2 regions of the Erwinia tasmaniensis Et1/99 genome follow, and region 1 is predicted to be linked to the other one. Evidence: predicted binding sites of a transcription regulator. Region 1 holds the regulator's gene; the other holds the start of a gene.
What was found. The regulator LexA, encoded in region 1, represses DNA repair genes until DNA is damaged. The targets are predictions, from matches to a motif close to TNCTGTATGTACATACAGNA.

Region 1 (7,784 bases):
TCAGCTTTTGACGATATCAGCCTTCGGCAGTCACTTTATCCGCCACCAGAGACAGGGCCTTTTCCACGACCTCAACCCCCGCACCGGCTTTATGAGCGTTTTCACTGAGATAGCGACGCCACTGGCGCGCACCGGGAACCCCCTGGAACAGGCCGAGCATATGTCGGGTAACATGACCAAGATACGTCCCCTTAGCCAGTTCACGCTCAATGTAAGGATACATCGAGCGCACCACCGCCACCGGATCGGTATCTGGTAGCGTACAGCCAAACAGTTCGCGATCGACCTGTGCCAGCAGGCCCGGATTTTGGTAGGCCTCACGCCCCATCATCACGCCGTCCAGATGCTGTAAGTGGACCTTTGCTTCCTCCAGGGTCTTCACGCCACCATTAAGGGACAGGGTCAGATGCGGGAAATCGCGCTTCAGCTGGTACACGCGCGGGTAGTCCAGCGGCGGTATCTCACGGTTCTCTTTCGGGCTGAGACCGGAAAGCCAGGCTTTTCGGGCGTGGATAATAAACATCTCACAGCCGCCCTGCTCCGACACCGTGCGGATAAAGTCACAGAGAAACGCGTAGCTGTCCTGGTCATCAATACCAATGCGGGTTTTCACCGTCACCGGTAACGACGTCACATCGCGCATCGCTTTTATGCCATCCGCCACCAGCCGTGCTTCACCCATCAGACAAGCGCCGAAGCGGCCGTTCTGGACGCGGTCTGACGGGCAGCCAACGTTGAGGTTGATTTCCTGATAGCCACGCTGCTCCGCCAGTTTGGCACACTGCGCCAACGCAGCCGGATCGCTGCCACCCAGCTGGAGAGCAACGGGCTGTTCTTCGCGACTAAATGCCAGATAATCACCTTTGCCGTGAATAATGGCCCCGGTGGTCACCATTTCGGTATAAAGCAACGTTTGCCGCGTTAACTGACGATGGAAGTAGCGACAGTGGCGGTCGGTCCAGTCGAGCATCGGGGCAATGGAGAAGCGGTATGCGGGTAATTTTTCGGTTATCAAATGCGCTAACTCTGTAATCAGAAGAGGTATGACGATATTGCGCTCAATGATAACACGGCGGGAAGCGCGGATATAGCGCCGGAAGGAGCTTCCCCCTCCCGGTCACAACGCTCGTTAGAAAGTGAAGTTCAGCTGGGCGACCGCTCCCCAGGTCTTGTCTTTTCCTACCATTCCTGCCAGGTCAAGATGCACTTTCTTATACGGTGAAATCCCGACGCCGCCGGTAAACACGTTGGTGTCATTTGACTTCATATCAGCGCGGTAACCGCCGCGTAGCTGTAACCATTCCAGCAGGCGGTACTCGGCACCAATACCGGCATACTGGCTGTCCTGCTGGATTTTGAAACGTTTAGTGGGCGTCAAGTCAATATCCAGAGCGGTAGTTAGACGTTCAGTATGGAAGGAAACACCGGAGGTCACCAGTGGACGGATCTGGTAAGTATCCCGATAGCCGTTGACCTCTTTGGTATCAAGGTTGTGCGCAATCAGGTTCTGTCCACTCAGGCCCAACGTCCAGTTGTCACCCAGATCGGTCGCTGCGCCAAGATCGAGGTTAAAATCGGTATGGGTGTTTTTATATTTGTCGTTGGTCAGATCCGATCTTTTATAGCTATAAACCGAAGCGCTGTAATTGTACAACGTGGTTTTTTGTAGCTTCGGCGTCACGCCAAATGAAAACGGATGGCCGCCAATATCGAACTCATGTGCCATCGCGATACCAAAATCATAAACGATTGCGGCGCGCCCCAGCCCGGTGGAAGTCAGCTTATCCTGGAAAGAGGGAAATGCCGTCGCGTTGGCAATGCCCTGTAGCAGGTCGATATCGTGCTGGCTAATATTGCTGGTGCCATAGGCGGTGCCATAGGCTTTAGTCACAAAGGCAAACGGCAGCCTGTCGTTGGGAACCGTAACCGCGAGCGCAGCACCGGCCTGGCCCCAGGCCTTATCGCCACGGATATCACGCAGCCGGTTAGCGAGGTCGCCGCTGGCGGCGCGCAGACGAGGAATATCTGCAAAGGTGAAGTTATCCAGCATGCTTTTGTAACGATCGACGGTATCCGCAATGTCGTCGACCTTATCAACCAGTTTGTCTTTATCACTTATCTGCGCGCCAACCGCAGGCAGAATAATACTGATTTCGTCCTGCGGTTGTGATTTGGTCATGAGCGCCGGGTTAGCCAACACCGCAGAACCATAGGTAGAAGAAGCCACGCCAGTTCCACCCATTGCATCATTGCGGGCATCATAATAGTGACCGGCCGCCATCGCGCCCGGCGAAACAAATAAGAGAGCAGGTAACACTACTGGTGGTGAAAACCAAAATAATTTATTGAATTTGTTGATCATCTTATCTTAACCCACTTTAGAAATGAAAACGCGTATGCCAAATATGCACAAGGCTTTTAAGCCGTGATAATGGACATAAAGGCGACAATTCATTGCTGTGAATTAAGTGAATATGAGTGGGCTGATTAGTTCATTGTTCTTTTTAATAATCTGCTATAAAGCTTACCGTTAAGCTCCAGGTAACCTTTTTAGTGCCAATCATTTCCAGACCCTGTGTCAAGAAATATCAAGATAATCAGGGTATGTAAATACGTTTTGGCATATTAAATCAATGACACAACTTAAAATAGCACTAAGAAAAATCACATAACATCATTAAATTCAGTTGATTAAACCGCGATCTGCCGGAAAACATTTTCGGGTTGACCGTATTGCAAAACGGATCAGTTTGGCCCTGATGAATAGCAAACTCGGCGTTTTATGACAGGTGTGATAAAATAACATCCTGATTCTGGCCTGATGAGGAACTAGAAATATGACCAGCGCTGAAAAAATTCTGACGCAGGCGGAAATTATTTGTCAACAACGCAGCGTGCGCCTGACGCCCCAGCGTCTCGAGGTTCTGCGTCTGATGAGCCAACATAACGGGGCGATCAGCGCTTACGATTTGCTGGATTTATTGCGCGTTTCCGAGCCTCAGGCGAAGCCTCCCACCGTCTATCGCGCCCTGGACTTCCTGCTGGAGCAGGGCTTTATACATCGCGTAGAGTCGACCAACAGTTACGTGGTCTGCCATCACTTCGAGCAGCCTTCCCATACGTCGGCGATGCTAATATGCGATCGTTGTGGTCAGGTCACGGAACAACCTGCAGAGGGGGTGGAAGATATTCTGAAATCGCTGGCCCTCAAATCAGGTTTTACCCTGGGCCACAGCGTGATTGAAGCGCATGGTTTTTGCCGGCCGTGCGAAGAAATTGAAACCTGCACGCATCAGGGTGCCTGCCATCACGATCACAGCGTGCAGACGAAAAAACGCGGACGATAGGCGAAGTCTGACAGACTAAGACGCGAGCTGGAGGCACTCTCCTTGTGCCGCAATCGGGAGCTTTTTGCGCGTTAACAGCCGCTGGTTACCAGCGGTGGTCGTGACCGGATTCCCAGTCGCTTAGCTCTTTCTCGGCCCGATCCTTTTCATAGCCATAACGTTCCTGAATCTTGCCCACTAGCTGATCGCGCTTACCTTCAACGACCGTCAGGTCGTCATCGGTCAGTTTGCCCCATTGCTCTTTAACTTTACCTTTAAACTGCTTCCAGTTACCGCCGGCTTCGTGTTTATTCATAAAATGTATCCTCTACTCGGGGTTAAACAGCTTGTTAACTTCATCTTTCGGCTTTTAGGTAGATAATTATCTGGGAAAAAACCTGACACAGAGATAATTGTAGTAGAGGAATAGCGTTGCGATAGTAAACATACTCGGCGGCGGGGAAAGTAGCGGGAAAAAGAAATGAAAATCAATAAAATAGACAGAATTCAGCTTAAGTAATGAAATGTGTCAATAGGACTAACCGGCTTCCGTTACATCACTACGTCACCGGCCTTGTCATAGCATCATAACGGCAGCTGGGATGGATATGTTGAGCAGGGCCTTGCCGCAACGCGAAATCTATTGGGCCCGTTTTGCGTATTCAGTGAGCACGCGCTGCGGGCGCAACGCGCATTATTCGTTCGTATCGATATTTACAGCCAGTTGCCGTTACGGATAACGCCGACTGCAAGCCCCTCAATGGTCAGGGTCTGCTGACGCAGGTCGACGACGATTGGCTGAAAATCAGGATTTTCCGGCAGTAACTCTACCATATTGCCATTCTTTTTTAGTCGCTTAACCGTGACTTCATCATCAATACGCGCGACGACAACCTGACCGTTACGCACATCTTCTGTTTTGTGCACCGCCAGCAGGTCTCCATCCATAATACCGATGTTTTTCATTGACATACCGCTAACGCGCAGCAGAAAATCCGCGCCGGGCTTAAACAAACCGGGATCGACCTGGTAGTGTCCTTCGATATGTTGTTCTGCAAGCAGCGGCTCACCTGCCGCTACGCGGCCGATTAACGGAAGCCCACTCTCGTCTTCCATCATCAGGCGAATGCCGCGTGATGCACCGGACACAATCTCAATCACGCCTTTACGCGCCAGCGCCTTAAGGTGCTCTTCAGCCGCATTCGGGGAACGGAAACCGAGCTGCGCGGCAATCTCTGCCCGTGTTGGGGGCATACCGGTTTGATTAATGTGGTCGCGAATCAGGTCATAAACCTGCTGCTGCCTTGCCGTTAGTGCTTTCATCCCGCCCCCTGGTTGTTTATACAGTCGACTGTGAGTATATACAGGTATTTCTATATTGAAAACCTAAAGTTGGACGAAATTCAGGTTGTTGTAATTTATGAGTCCCTCATCACGAATGGGGCACCAGCAGCATGATCCAGACAAATACCGCCAGCAGAATGCTCAACAACACGGCGGCAGAACCCATATCTTTTGCCCGTCCAGCAAGGGGATGAATTTCGCTGCCAATACGGTCAACAACCGCTTCGATGGCGCTGTTCAGAATTTCGACGATGATAACCATCACTACAGTACCAATCAGCAGTACGCGAGTCACCGCGTCAACATCAAGCAAAGCGGCAATAAAAATGGCGATCGTCACCGCTACGGTTTCCTGACGAAAGGCCGCTTCATGTCGCCATGCGGCGCGCAAACCTTTCCACGAATATCCAGCGGCCTTGATAATTCGCGTCAATCCGGTGGCATTATTTGCCATAATGGCGAAGTCCCTTAAAAAGTTTAATGTCAATGGCGGGGTGTAGCGGGTTTCGTAACATCACAGATTCCGCAGATGCTTTCTGGTATGCTTGCATCGCTTTGCTAACAAGAGGCTTCATATTATCTATGTCAGGTTGGCGTAATTTATATTATAACTTATTGAATTTACCGGTTAAATTACTGGTAAAAAGTAAAGCAATTCCGGCAGAACCGGTTGCTGAACTTGGGCTTGATACGTCGCGCCCTATTATGTATGTACTGCCTTATGATTCAAAGGCCGATCTTCTTGCGCTGCGCGAGCAGTGCCGCAAACAGGACCTGCCCGATCCGCTGGAACCGCTGGAGATCGACGGCAATCTGTTGCCACGTCACGTCTTTATCCATGATGGCCCACGCGTGTTTCCCTATTTTGTTCCGAATCTGGAGTCGGTTAAGCTGTTCCATGACTACCTGGATCTGCACCGCAACAATCCGGATCTTGATGTCCAGATGGTGCCGGTCTCGGTCATGTTTGGACGTGCTCCAGGCCGCGAAGTTCAGGGCGACGAGCAGCCGCATCTGCGCGTGCTGAACGGCATCCAAAAATTCTTTGCCGTGCTGTGGTTAGGTCGTGACAGCTTCGTGCGTTTTTCACCAATGGTGTCGCTACGCCACATGGCAACAGAACACGGCACCGACAAAACTATTGCCCAGAAGCTGGCTCGCGTGGCGCGCATGCACTTTGCCCGTCAGCGCCTGGCGGCGGTCGGGCCGCGTCTGCCGGTACGTCAGGATCTGTTCAATAAGCTGTTACAGTCGAAGGCCATCGCGAAAGCGGTAGAGGACGAGGCGCGCAGCAAGAAAATTTCCCACGAAAAAGCGCAGCAGAATGCGATTGAGCTGATGGAGGAAGTCGCTGCCGATTTCTCTTACGAAGCGATTCGCCTGACCGATCGCATCATGGGTTGGACCTGGAGCAAACTCTACCAGGGGATCAACGTTAACGGCGGTGAGCGCGTGCGTCAGCTGGCACAGGACGGTCACGAAATTGTTTACGTGCCCTGTCACCGCAGTCACATGGATTACCTGCTGCTCTCTTACGTGCTCTATCATCAGGGCCTGGTACCGCCGCATATTGCCGCCGGGATTAACCTGAACTTTTGGCCTGCCGGGCCGATCTTCCGTCGCCTCGGCGCGTTCTTTATTCGCCGCACTTTTAAGGGTAACAAACTCTATTCGACGGTGTTCCGGGAATATCTCGGCGAGCTGTTCACCCGTGGTTATTCTGTTGAATACTTTGTTGAAGGTGGGCGTTCACGTACCGGCCGCCTGCTGGAGCCGAAAACCGGCACCCTGTCGATGACCATTCAGGCGATGCTGCGCGGCGGCAATCGCCCTATCACCCTGGTGCCGATCTATATCGGTTACGAGCACGTGATGGAGGTCGGAACCTACGCCAAAGAGCTGCGCGGAGCGACCAAAGAAAAAGAAGGCTTTATGTCGATGGTACGCGGGCTACGTAAGCTGCGTAACCTCGGCCAGGGGTATGTTAACTTTGGAGAACCGCTCCCGCTGGTCAACTACCTTAACCAGCAGGTGCCGGAGTGGCGTGAGGCCATCGACCCGATCGAATCCCAACGTCCGGCATGGCTAACCCCGGCGGTTAACGATATTGCACAGCAGGTGATGGTGCGCATTAATAACGCCGGGGCGGCAAATGCCATGAACCTGTGTGTTACCGCGCTGCTGGCCTCACGCCAGCGCTCCATGACGCGCGAAAAGCTTATCGAGCAGCTTGACTGCTACGTACAGCTGCTGCGCAACGTACCTTACTCATCCGACGCTACGGTGCCAGACATGACGCCAGAGGCGCTGCTGGAACACGCGCTCGGCATGAATAAGTTTGAGCTGGAGCAGGACAGCATCGGTGAGATCGTTATCCTGCCGCGCGAGCAGGCGGTGCTGATGACCTATTACCGCAATAATATTCACCATATGCTGGTGATGCCATCGCTGATCGCCGCCATTCTGACGCAGCACCGCGAGGTGAGCCGTAGCGAACTGCTGCGCCAGGTCAGCGTGATTTATCCTATGCTCAAGAGCGAGCTGTTCCTGCGCTGGGAGGAGCACGAGCTGCCTGACTTGCTGGACGCGCTGGTTGCCGAGATGGCTCGCCAGGGGCTATTGATAGCGGAAGAGAAGAGCCTGCACCTGAGCGCCGGACGTTTCCACACTCTGCAACTGCTGGCCGCAGGCGTGCGGGAGACCCTACAGCGGTACGCCATTACCTTCTCGATCCTCACTGCCAACCCAACGATTAACCGTGGCACGCTAGAGAAAGAGAGCCGAACCATGGCCCAGCGCCTGTCGGTGCTGCACGGCATTAACGCCCCTGAGTTTTTCGACAAAGCGGTATTTACCTCTCTGGCGCTGACCCTGCGTGATGAAGGCTATATCAGCGATTCTGACGATGCGCAGGTTGAGCGTACCGGCCAGGTTTATCAGCTGCTGGCCGATCTGGTGACCCAGGATGTGAGAATGACTATCGAGAGTGCCGTCGGGCACGAGTGATGGAATACGACGGTCGGGTCGGGCAGACGGTCCGACCCGATATATCAGAGCCGATGGTTTTCCATCGGCTTTTTTTTCACCAGATACCCAGCGCCACGCCAATAAACA
Region 2 (7,784 bases), 1.8 Mb from region 1:
CGATCAGCGCCACGTTAGCCATCAGCGCCATGATACGCACGCTCAGCGCCTCGTTGAAGGCCTCCTGGATGGCGGCGTATCCCACGGCACCGATAAAGCACAGGCTGGTCCCCTGCAAGAATCGCAGCAGAATAAACTGTTCAATGCTCTGCACCCAGTGAGTCGCCAGACAGGTAAGCATAAAGAAAGCCACGCCGGACAGCAGCACCGGCCGCCTTCCAAGCTTGTCGGACAGCGGGCCGAGCAGCCATTGCAGCGTAATGCCACCGATCAGATAGGCGGTCAACGAGGCTGAGACCCATTCAGGACTGACCCGGAACTCCTCGGTGACCAGCAGCATGCCGGGCTGGATCATGTCATGAGCAATATAGGTGGCAAACTCAAACAGGACTAATGATAACGGGAAAATCAGATGTCGGCCGGTGAGCTTCGACAGAGGGATGTAAGACGCCATTCTGGCTCCTTCCAGGGTTGCATAAAAAGTATAAAAGCACAAAGGCTTAGCGACCGCGCTAACATACCGTATTTTTACCTGAAAATACTGCAAAATTATCACCAGATGGTAAAGCACATCTATCGGTTAAGCGGCAACGGCGTATAGCAGAGGAACAGCAGGAGGCAGGGGATGAAAAGCTATTGGGCCGGAACCCAATAGCCTGAGGCAGGATTAGTCAACGCGCAGCACGCGGCTGGTATTGGTTGTGCCGGTGGTGCCCATTACGTCGCCCTGAGTGACGATAACCAGATCGCCGGATATCAAAAAGCCTTTATCCCGCAGCAGGTTAATCGCATCGTGCGCCGCAGCCACACCCTCATTATTACTGTCGAAATAGACCGGCGTCACGCCACGGTACAGCGTGATAAGGTTTAGCGTGCGCTCATGTCGCGACATGGCAAAAATCGGCAGGCCTGAGGTGATACGAGAAGTCATCAGCGCGGTTCGGCCAGATTCCGTCATGGTGATAATCGCAGTAACGCCCTGTAAATGGTTAGCGGCATACATGGCTGACATGGCGATAGCTTCTTCGATATTGTCGAACTGAACGTCCAGACGATGCTTAGAAACGTTGATGCTGGGGATTTTTTCTGCACCCAGGCATACTTTGGCCATAGCCGACACGGTCTCTGCCGGATACTGACCCGCCGCTGTTTCTGCGGATAGCATCACTGCATCAGTACCATCCAATACGGCATTCGCCACGTCCATCACTTCAGCACGCGTGGGCATCGGATTGGTGATCATCGATTCCATCATTTGGGTGGCGGTGATCACCGAACGGTTCAGCTGACGTGCACGGCGAATAAGGGCTTTCTGGATACCGACCAGTTCAGGATCGCCAATTTCTACTCCCAAATCGCCTCGTGCGACCATTACCACGTCGGACGCAAGAATAATGTCATCCATTGCCTCCTGGCTGGCAACCGCTTCAGCACGCTCTACTTTGGAGACTATTTTTGCTTCGCAGCCTGCCTCGCGGGCCAGTCGGCGCGCATAGTTCAGGTCTTCCCCACAGCGCGGGAAGGAAACGGCCAAATAGTCAACGCCGATTTTGGCCGCGGTCAGGATATCCGCCTTATCTTTTTCAGTCAGTGCTTCTGCAGAAAGACCGCCACCCAGCTTGTTAATGCCCTTGTTGTTCGACAGCGGGCCACCAACGATGATTTCGGTGAAAACCTTCATGCCCTTAACTTCAAGAACCTTCAGCTGTACGCGGCCATCGTCCAGTAGCAGGATATCGCCGGGCACCACGTCAGAAGGCAGGCCTTTATAATCAATGCCCACTCTTTCCTTATCGCCTTCACCTTTGCCGAGGCTGGCATCAAGCAGAAAATGCTCACCCACGTTGAGGAAAACTTTTCCTTCCTTGAAGGTTGATACGCGGATTTTTGGCCCCTGCAGGTCACCAAGAATGGCCACATGGCGGCCCAGCTTCGCCGCAATTTCCCGCACTTTATTTGCGCGCATCTGATGATCGTCCGCGCTGCCGTGCGAGAAGTTCAGACGTACCACGTTGGCACCTGCAGAGATGATCTTCTCCAGATTGTTGTCACGGTCGGTAGCGGGCCCCAGCGTCGTGACAATCTTGGTTCTCCTCAGGCGGCGAGAAGGGTATTTAGGGTGAAGAAATGGAGATGATTGGTTATTCATTATGCATGACCTGAAGTGAATAGTTAGTCTATCTCGGTAGATTAAGGTGTGCTTATGCCCTGAACAGTCGGAGTCACTGAGGTAAGAAAAGGACACGCACATATAAAGTATCACCTCATGAGGTAAACTCAATAGGCTGGAGTCGGGTCAGATACCTCATTTTTTAATGAGATGACGGTAACACGCAAGAGGGAGGCGGGCACAGCTGCCATCATTTGTACGCGCCAACCCGGCCGCGGTGAGAAGCGGCGAGAGCGATCCGGGGGGACATTTCAGACTCATTCCGTCCGCCTGACGCTTAAATATGCTGAATAAATCCGATTTCTATAGTTTTTCGTGATATTTTTCAATGACATGATTACTCATACATTTCGTCGATTGCAGTCGAAGGAGAAATCAATGTCGTTTTGTAGAGAATAGAGCGGCAGCCTGTATGCAATAGTTGCGATAAAGCAGAGAAAATCCTGTTTTTGACTAAGGTTTTATCTGTGTCGTGTTGAGTGGGTTCGCCCGCCATCCGTAATAAGATAAATCAGGTATGAACTGGGGTGCCAATAAATTGAGTGCTGATGGATACATTGTGCCAAGCCTGCGTCACCAGGTTTACGTAGGCGGGGCAAATCAGTACATTGTACAGAAGCAAATAACAATTAGAGTCTGTCCAACGATGGAATTCCAGGACAGGCTCATCCTGCAACGAGGAGAATGAAATGGCGGTTACACAAACAGCCCAGGCTTGCGATCTGGTTATTTTCGGTGCCAAAGGCGATCTTGCACGCCGCAAACTGTTGCCCTCACTGTATCAGTTAGAAAAAGCCGGTCAGATCCATGAAGATTCACGCATCATTGGCGTTGGCCGTGCGGATTGGGATAAAAACGCCTACACCAAGGTCGTGCGTGAAGCGCTGGAAACCTTTATGAAGGAAAAAATCGATGAAGCGCTGTGGGATAAACTCAGCAGCCGGCTCGATTTTTGTAATCTGGACGTGACTGACAGCAGTCATTTCCCTCGACTGGGCAAAATGCTCGATCAGAAAAAACGTGTCACCATCAACTATTTTGCCATGCCGCCAAGCACCTTTGGTGCCATCTGCCAGGGGCTGGGTCAGGCTAAACTTAACGCCAAACCCGCGCGCGTGGTGATGGAAAAACCGCTGGGCACCTCTCTGGCCACCTCGCAAGAAATCAATAATCAGGTAGGCGAGTACTTCGACGAGAGCCAGGTCTTCCGTATCGACCACTATCTTGGTAAGGAGACCGTGCTTAACCTGCTGGCGCTGCGTTTTGCTAACTCGCTGTTTGCTGCAAACTGGGATAACCGCACCATTGACCACGTCCAGATCACCGTGGCGGAAGAGGTCGGTATTGAAGGTCGCTGGGGCTACTTTGACAAAGCGGGCCAGATGCGCGACATGATCCAGAACCACCTGTTGCAGGTGCTCACTATGATTGCGATGTCGCCTCCGGCAGACCTGTCCGCAGATCGTATCCGTGATGAAAAGGTTAAAGTGCTGCGTTCCCTGCGCCGCATCGACCATACCAACGTGCGTGAAAAAACCGTGCGCGGCCAGTACACCTCTGGTTTTGTGCAGGGGAAAAAAGTCCCTGGCTATCTGGAAGAAGAGGGCGCAGACAAATCGAGCAGTACCGAGACCTTCGTTTCTATTCGGGTTGATATCGACGACTGGCGTTGGGCAGGCGTACCGTTCTATCTGCGCACCGGCAAGCGTTTGCCGTCTAAATGTTCAGAAGTCGTGGTGTATTTCAAAAATCCGGCGCTCAACCTGTTCAAAGATAGCTGGCAGGAGCTGCCGCAAAACAAATTGACCATTCGTCTGCAGCCGGATGAAGGCGTGGATATCCAGATCCTCAACAAGGTGCCGGGGCTGGATCATAAACACAACCTGCAAACAACCAAACTGGATCTGAGCTTCTCCGAGACCTTTAACCAGTCTCATTTGGCCGATGCCTACGAGCGCCTGCTGCTGGAAAGCATGCGCGGTATTCAGGCCCTGTTTGTCCGCCGTGATGAGGTTGAAGAGGCCTGGAAGTGGGTTGACTCTATCATGGACGCCTGGTCTGCTGACAAAGAAGCGCCGAAGCCTTATCAGGCGGGGACCTGGGGGCCGGTAGCCTCAGTCGCGATGATCACCCGTGACGGCCGTTCATGGAATGAATTCGAGTAGGATCGCCGTATAACACAGCCCGCTTCGGTGGGCTTTTTTTTGATTTAAAATCAATAACTTCAGCGTATCAATCCGGACTGGAACGATAAGCGACAAACGCGAGAAATGGCCGAAGATGGGGTAGTTCAGGGACGAATGTGATCCGCCCCTGAGTGTTCTGGGCGATTAGCCAGACACTTTGACGCCGTTGGCAGCCGAGACGGCACGCTGCACCGCCTCGTCAATATCAAGGCCGGTTGCCAGCGCCACGCCTAAACGCCGCTTGCCCTGAATGTGTGGTTTACCAAACAGACGAAGCTGAAGACCCGCTCCCACGGCCGCCGAGAGGTTGGCATACTGCACGTTATCACTGTCCAGCTCTGGCAGGATCACAGCGGATGCCGCCGGGCCATACTGACGGATAGCGCCAACCGGCAGGCCGAGGAAAGCACGCACATGCAGCGCAAACTCAGAAACGTCCTGTGAAATCAGGGTGACCATGCCGGTATCGTGTGGTCGCGGTGAGACTTCGCTGAACACCACCTCATCACCACAGACAAACAGCTCTACGCCAAACAGCCCGTGGCCGCCGAGAGCCGTCACCACCTTTTCAGCGACCTGGCGGGCACGTTGCAGGGCCAGCTCGCTCATGTGCTGTGGCTGCCAGGATTCGCGATAATCTCCATCCTCCTGGCGATGGCCGATAGGCGCACAGAAATGAATGCCGTCCACCGCGCTGATGGTGAGCAGGGTTATTTCGAAATCAAATTTCACTACGCCTTCAACAATCACACGGCCAGCGCCCGCACGGCCACCCTGTTGAGCATATTCCCAGGCTGCCATCAGCTGTGAGGCTTCACGAATAAAGCTCTGGCCTTTGCCGGAAGAGCTCATGACCGGCTTGACGATGCACGGGAAGCCAATAGCTTCTGCGGCCGCCTGGAATGCGTCATAGCCGTCGGCGAATCGGTAGTCGGACGTAGGCACCCATAACTCTTCTGCCGCAAGGCGACGAATGCCTTCACGATCCATGGTCAGCTTGGCTGCGCGGGCGGTGGGAACCACATGCTGGCCCTGCTTCTCCAGTTCAACCAGCATATCAGTGGCGATGGCTTCAATTTCGGGTACAACGAAGTCCGGCTTCTCATCGGCTATCAGCGCTGCCAGGGCCGCACCGTCCAGCATATCAATAACATGACTGCGATGAGCAACCTGCATAGCGGGGGCATCGGCGTAGCGATCTACTGCAATCACCTCGACGCCTAAACGCTGGCACTCCAGCGCAACTTCTTTGCCCAGTTCACCCGATCCTAACAGCATGACGCGCGTCGCATTCGGACGCAGAGCGGTTCCAACAGTTGTCATAATCGCTACCTGAATAGATTGAAAAAAATCCGGCGCATTATAAACGAAAACGTTTGCGTATTCACCTGCAATACCGGGGTTGAGGCAAAAAGGCATCGCTGCTATACTGTATAAAAACACAGGTAAAAGAGGCATCATCATGGCTGTTGAAATCAAATACGTTGTCGTCAGAAAAGGTGAAGAAAAAATGACATTTGCCAGCAAAAAAGAGGCGGACGCCTTTGATAAAATGCTCGATATGGCCGAAGTGCTTTCCGGCTGGCTGGCTACCAGCCCGCTGGCAATGGATGAGCAGCAGAACGAGGCGCTGGGGCTGTTTATGGCGGAAAATAAGGACACTTTACAGCAGGTCCTGCGCACCGGCAGGCTGCCTGAAGAAAATGCCAGCGGGGAAAACGCCGACGCGGCCGAGAGCAAGCTGCGGGCGGTAGCGGGCTAAATTCCCGGCGCTTTGCTACATCATTTTGCGTAGTGCGGCCATGGCGGCTTTCGCCGTGAGATAAGGATCGGCCCCATGTCGCCGATCGTTAAACACTTCAAGCCCTATTGGCCCCCGGTATGCAATATCCTCCAGATGGTGTAACAGCGCCTCCAGCGGGTAATTGCCTTCTCCCGGCAGCAGGCGCTCATGACGGGCTACGTCTTTCAGCTGTTGCTCTTGCGGCTGGAAGTCCAGGTCCGAGAGCTGAACTAAAAATATCTTTTCTGCCGGGATGCCTTTCAGGTCTGCCAGCGTTCTTTGCCGAACGAAAATATGAAACGCGTCAACCACCAACCCCAGGTTTGGCGCATCAATGCGTTTTATCAGCCGCCATGCGGCGGCAGTGTCATTAATATGCTGGCTCCATGCCATCGCCTCATAGGCTATGCGCAGATTATGCTGCGCCGCCTGCTGTACCAGCCAGCGTAAATCCTCTTCTATTCTCTCTTGGCAACACAGGGGATGGGTTGATGCGGGAACCAGCAATGTTGTGGCTCCCAGCTGCCGTGCCGTTGAGATCATCTCCAGCGCCTGATCACGTTTATTCTCGCGCTGGTCGTCCGGCGCACCATCAAAATCCATCAACACCTGATAATCCGTCAGCGCCAGCGTCAGCCGTGAACAGAGATGAGCAAGGCTGGCCGCGCCGCCGGGGGCGGCCTCCACATCCTGCTGCCACAGCTCCACCTGCTGAAAACCTGCCGCGGCGGCCGCCTGCAATTTCTGTTCGCTACTGCCGCCCAGTAGAATGGTATTGATAAATAATGGGTTGTCCGAAAGAGACATTGCCGTTTTCCTTATTTGTTCTGCCTGCCTTCAATGTAGAAGCCAATAACGTGCTGCGCAAACGGCCCTGAAGAGGGTTCAAGCCGATGGGCTGAAAATTTTAGCGCCTTTTCACCCTTTGACATTTCCTGACGTGGCGTACCTTATTGTGGTGTTTTGAGCAAACGGAGAACGTTCTATGAGCAGCTGGTTCCAACAAATCCAGACCCTGTTAGGCCAATCGGGAAAATCCACTTCCGGCGGTGAAGGGTTAAGCAAAATGCTGGCGCCGGGCGCATTGGGAGGACTCGCAGGGCTTTTGGTCGCCAGCAAATCATCGCGCAAACTGCTGGCCAAATACGGCACAAATGCGCTGATCATCGGCGGAGGCGCCGTGGCGGGCAGCGTATTATGGAACAAATACAAGCAGCGCGTCAGGGAAACCCATCAGCAAAGCCCGCAGTTTGGTGAGCAAAGCACCCCGGTAGATCGCCGTGCTGAACGTCTGATTGAGGCGCTGGTGTTTGCCGCTAAAAGCGACGGGCATATTGATCATGACGAACGCCGCGCAATTGATGAGCATATCCTTCAATCCGGGCTGGGCACGCAGGCTGAACAGCTGGTTCAGCGTGCCATAGCCCAGCCGCTGGATCCGCACAGGCTTGCCGCGGATGTCAAAAACGAGGAAGAGGCGCTGGAAGTCTATTTTCTAAGTAACCTGGTGATTGACGTGGATCACTTCATGGAACGTAGCTATCTACAGGCGCTGGGTGATGCGTTGAAGATCCCGCAGGATGTACGCGAATCGATCGAACGGGATATCCGCAGTGAAAAGCAAAAGCTAACCGTCTGACGGAAA

Region 2: a site for LexA is predicted at 5,784-5,803, ahead of ETA_RS08630 (YebG family protein). Genes of this name have one in related genera too.

What each region holds. Positions count from the first base shown of each region.
Region 1 covers NC_010694.1:3,474,209-3,481,992, forward strand. Annotated here, with positions in the region: gene dusA (tRNA dihydrouridine(20/20a) synthase DusA) at 17-1,012, opposite strand; gene ETA_RS16690 (conjugal transfer protein TraF) at 1,130-2,362, opposite strand; gene zur (zinc uptake transcriptional repressor Zur) at 2,838-3,347, shown strand; gene ETA_RS16700 (CsbD family protein) at 3,433-3,642, opposite strand; gene lexA (transcriptional repressor LexA) at 4,041-4,649, opposite strand; gene ETA_RS16710 (diacylglycerol kinase) at 4,759-5,124, opposite strand; gene plsB (glycerol-3-phosphate 1-O-acyltransferase PlsB) at 5,253-7,676, shown strand; gene ubiA (4-hydroxybenzoate octaprenyltransferase) at 7,753-7,784, opposite strand, start outside.
Region 2 covers NC_010694.1:1,702,419-1,710,202, forward strand. Annotated here, with positions in the region: gene ETA_RS08610 (MFS transporter) at 1-454, opposite strand, end outside; gene pyk (pyruvate kinase) at 668-2,149, opposite strand; gene zwf (glucose-6-phosphate dehydrogenase) at 2,860-4,335, shown strand; gene purT (formate-dependent phosphoribosylglycinamide formyltransferase) at 4,501-5,679, opposite strand; gene ETA_RS08630 (YebG family protein) at 5,819-6,118, shown strand; gene ETA_RS08635 (sugar phosphate isomerase/epimerase family protein) at 6,134-6,946, opposite strand; gene ETA_RS08640 (tellurite resistance TerB family protein) at 7,125-7,778, shown strand.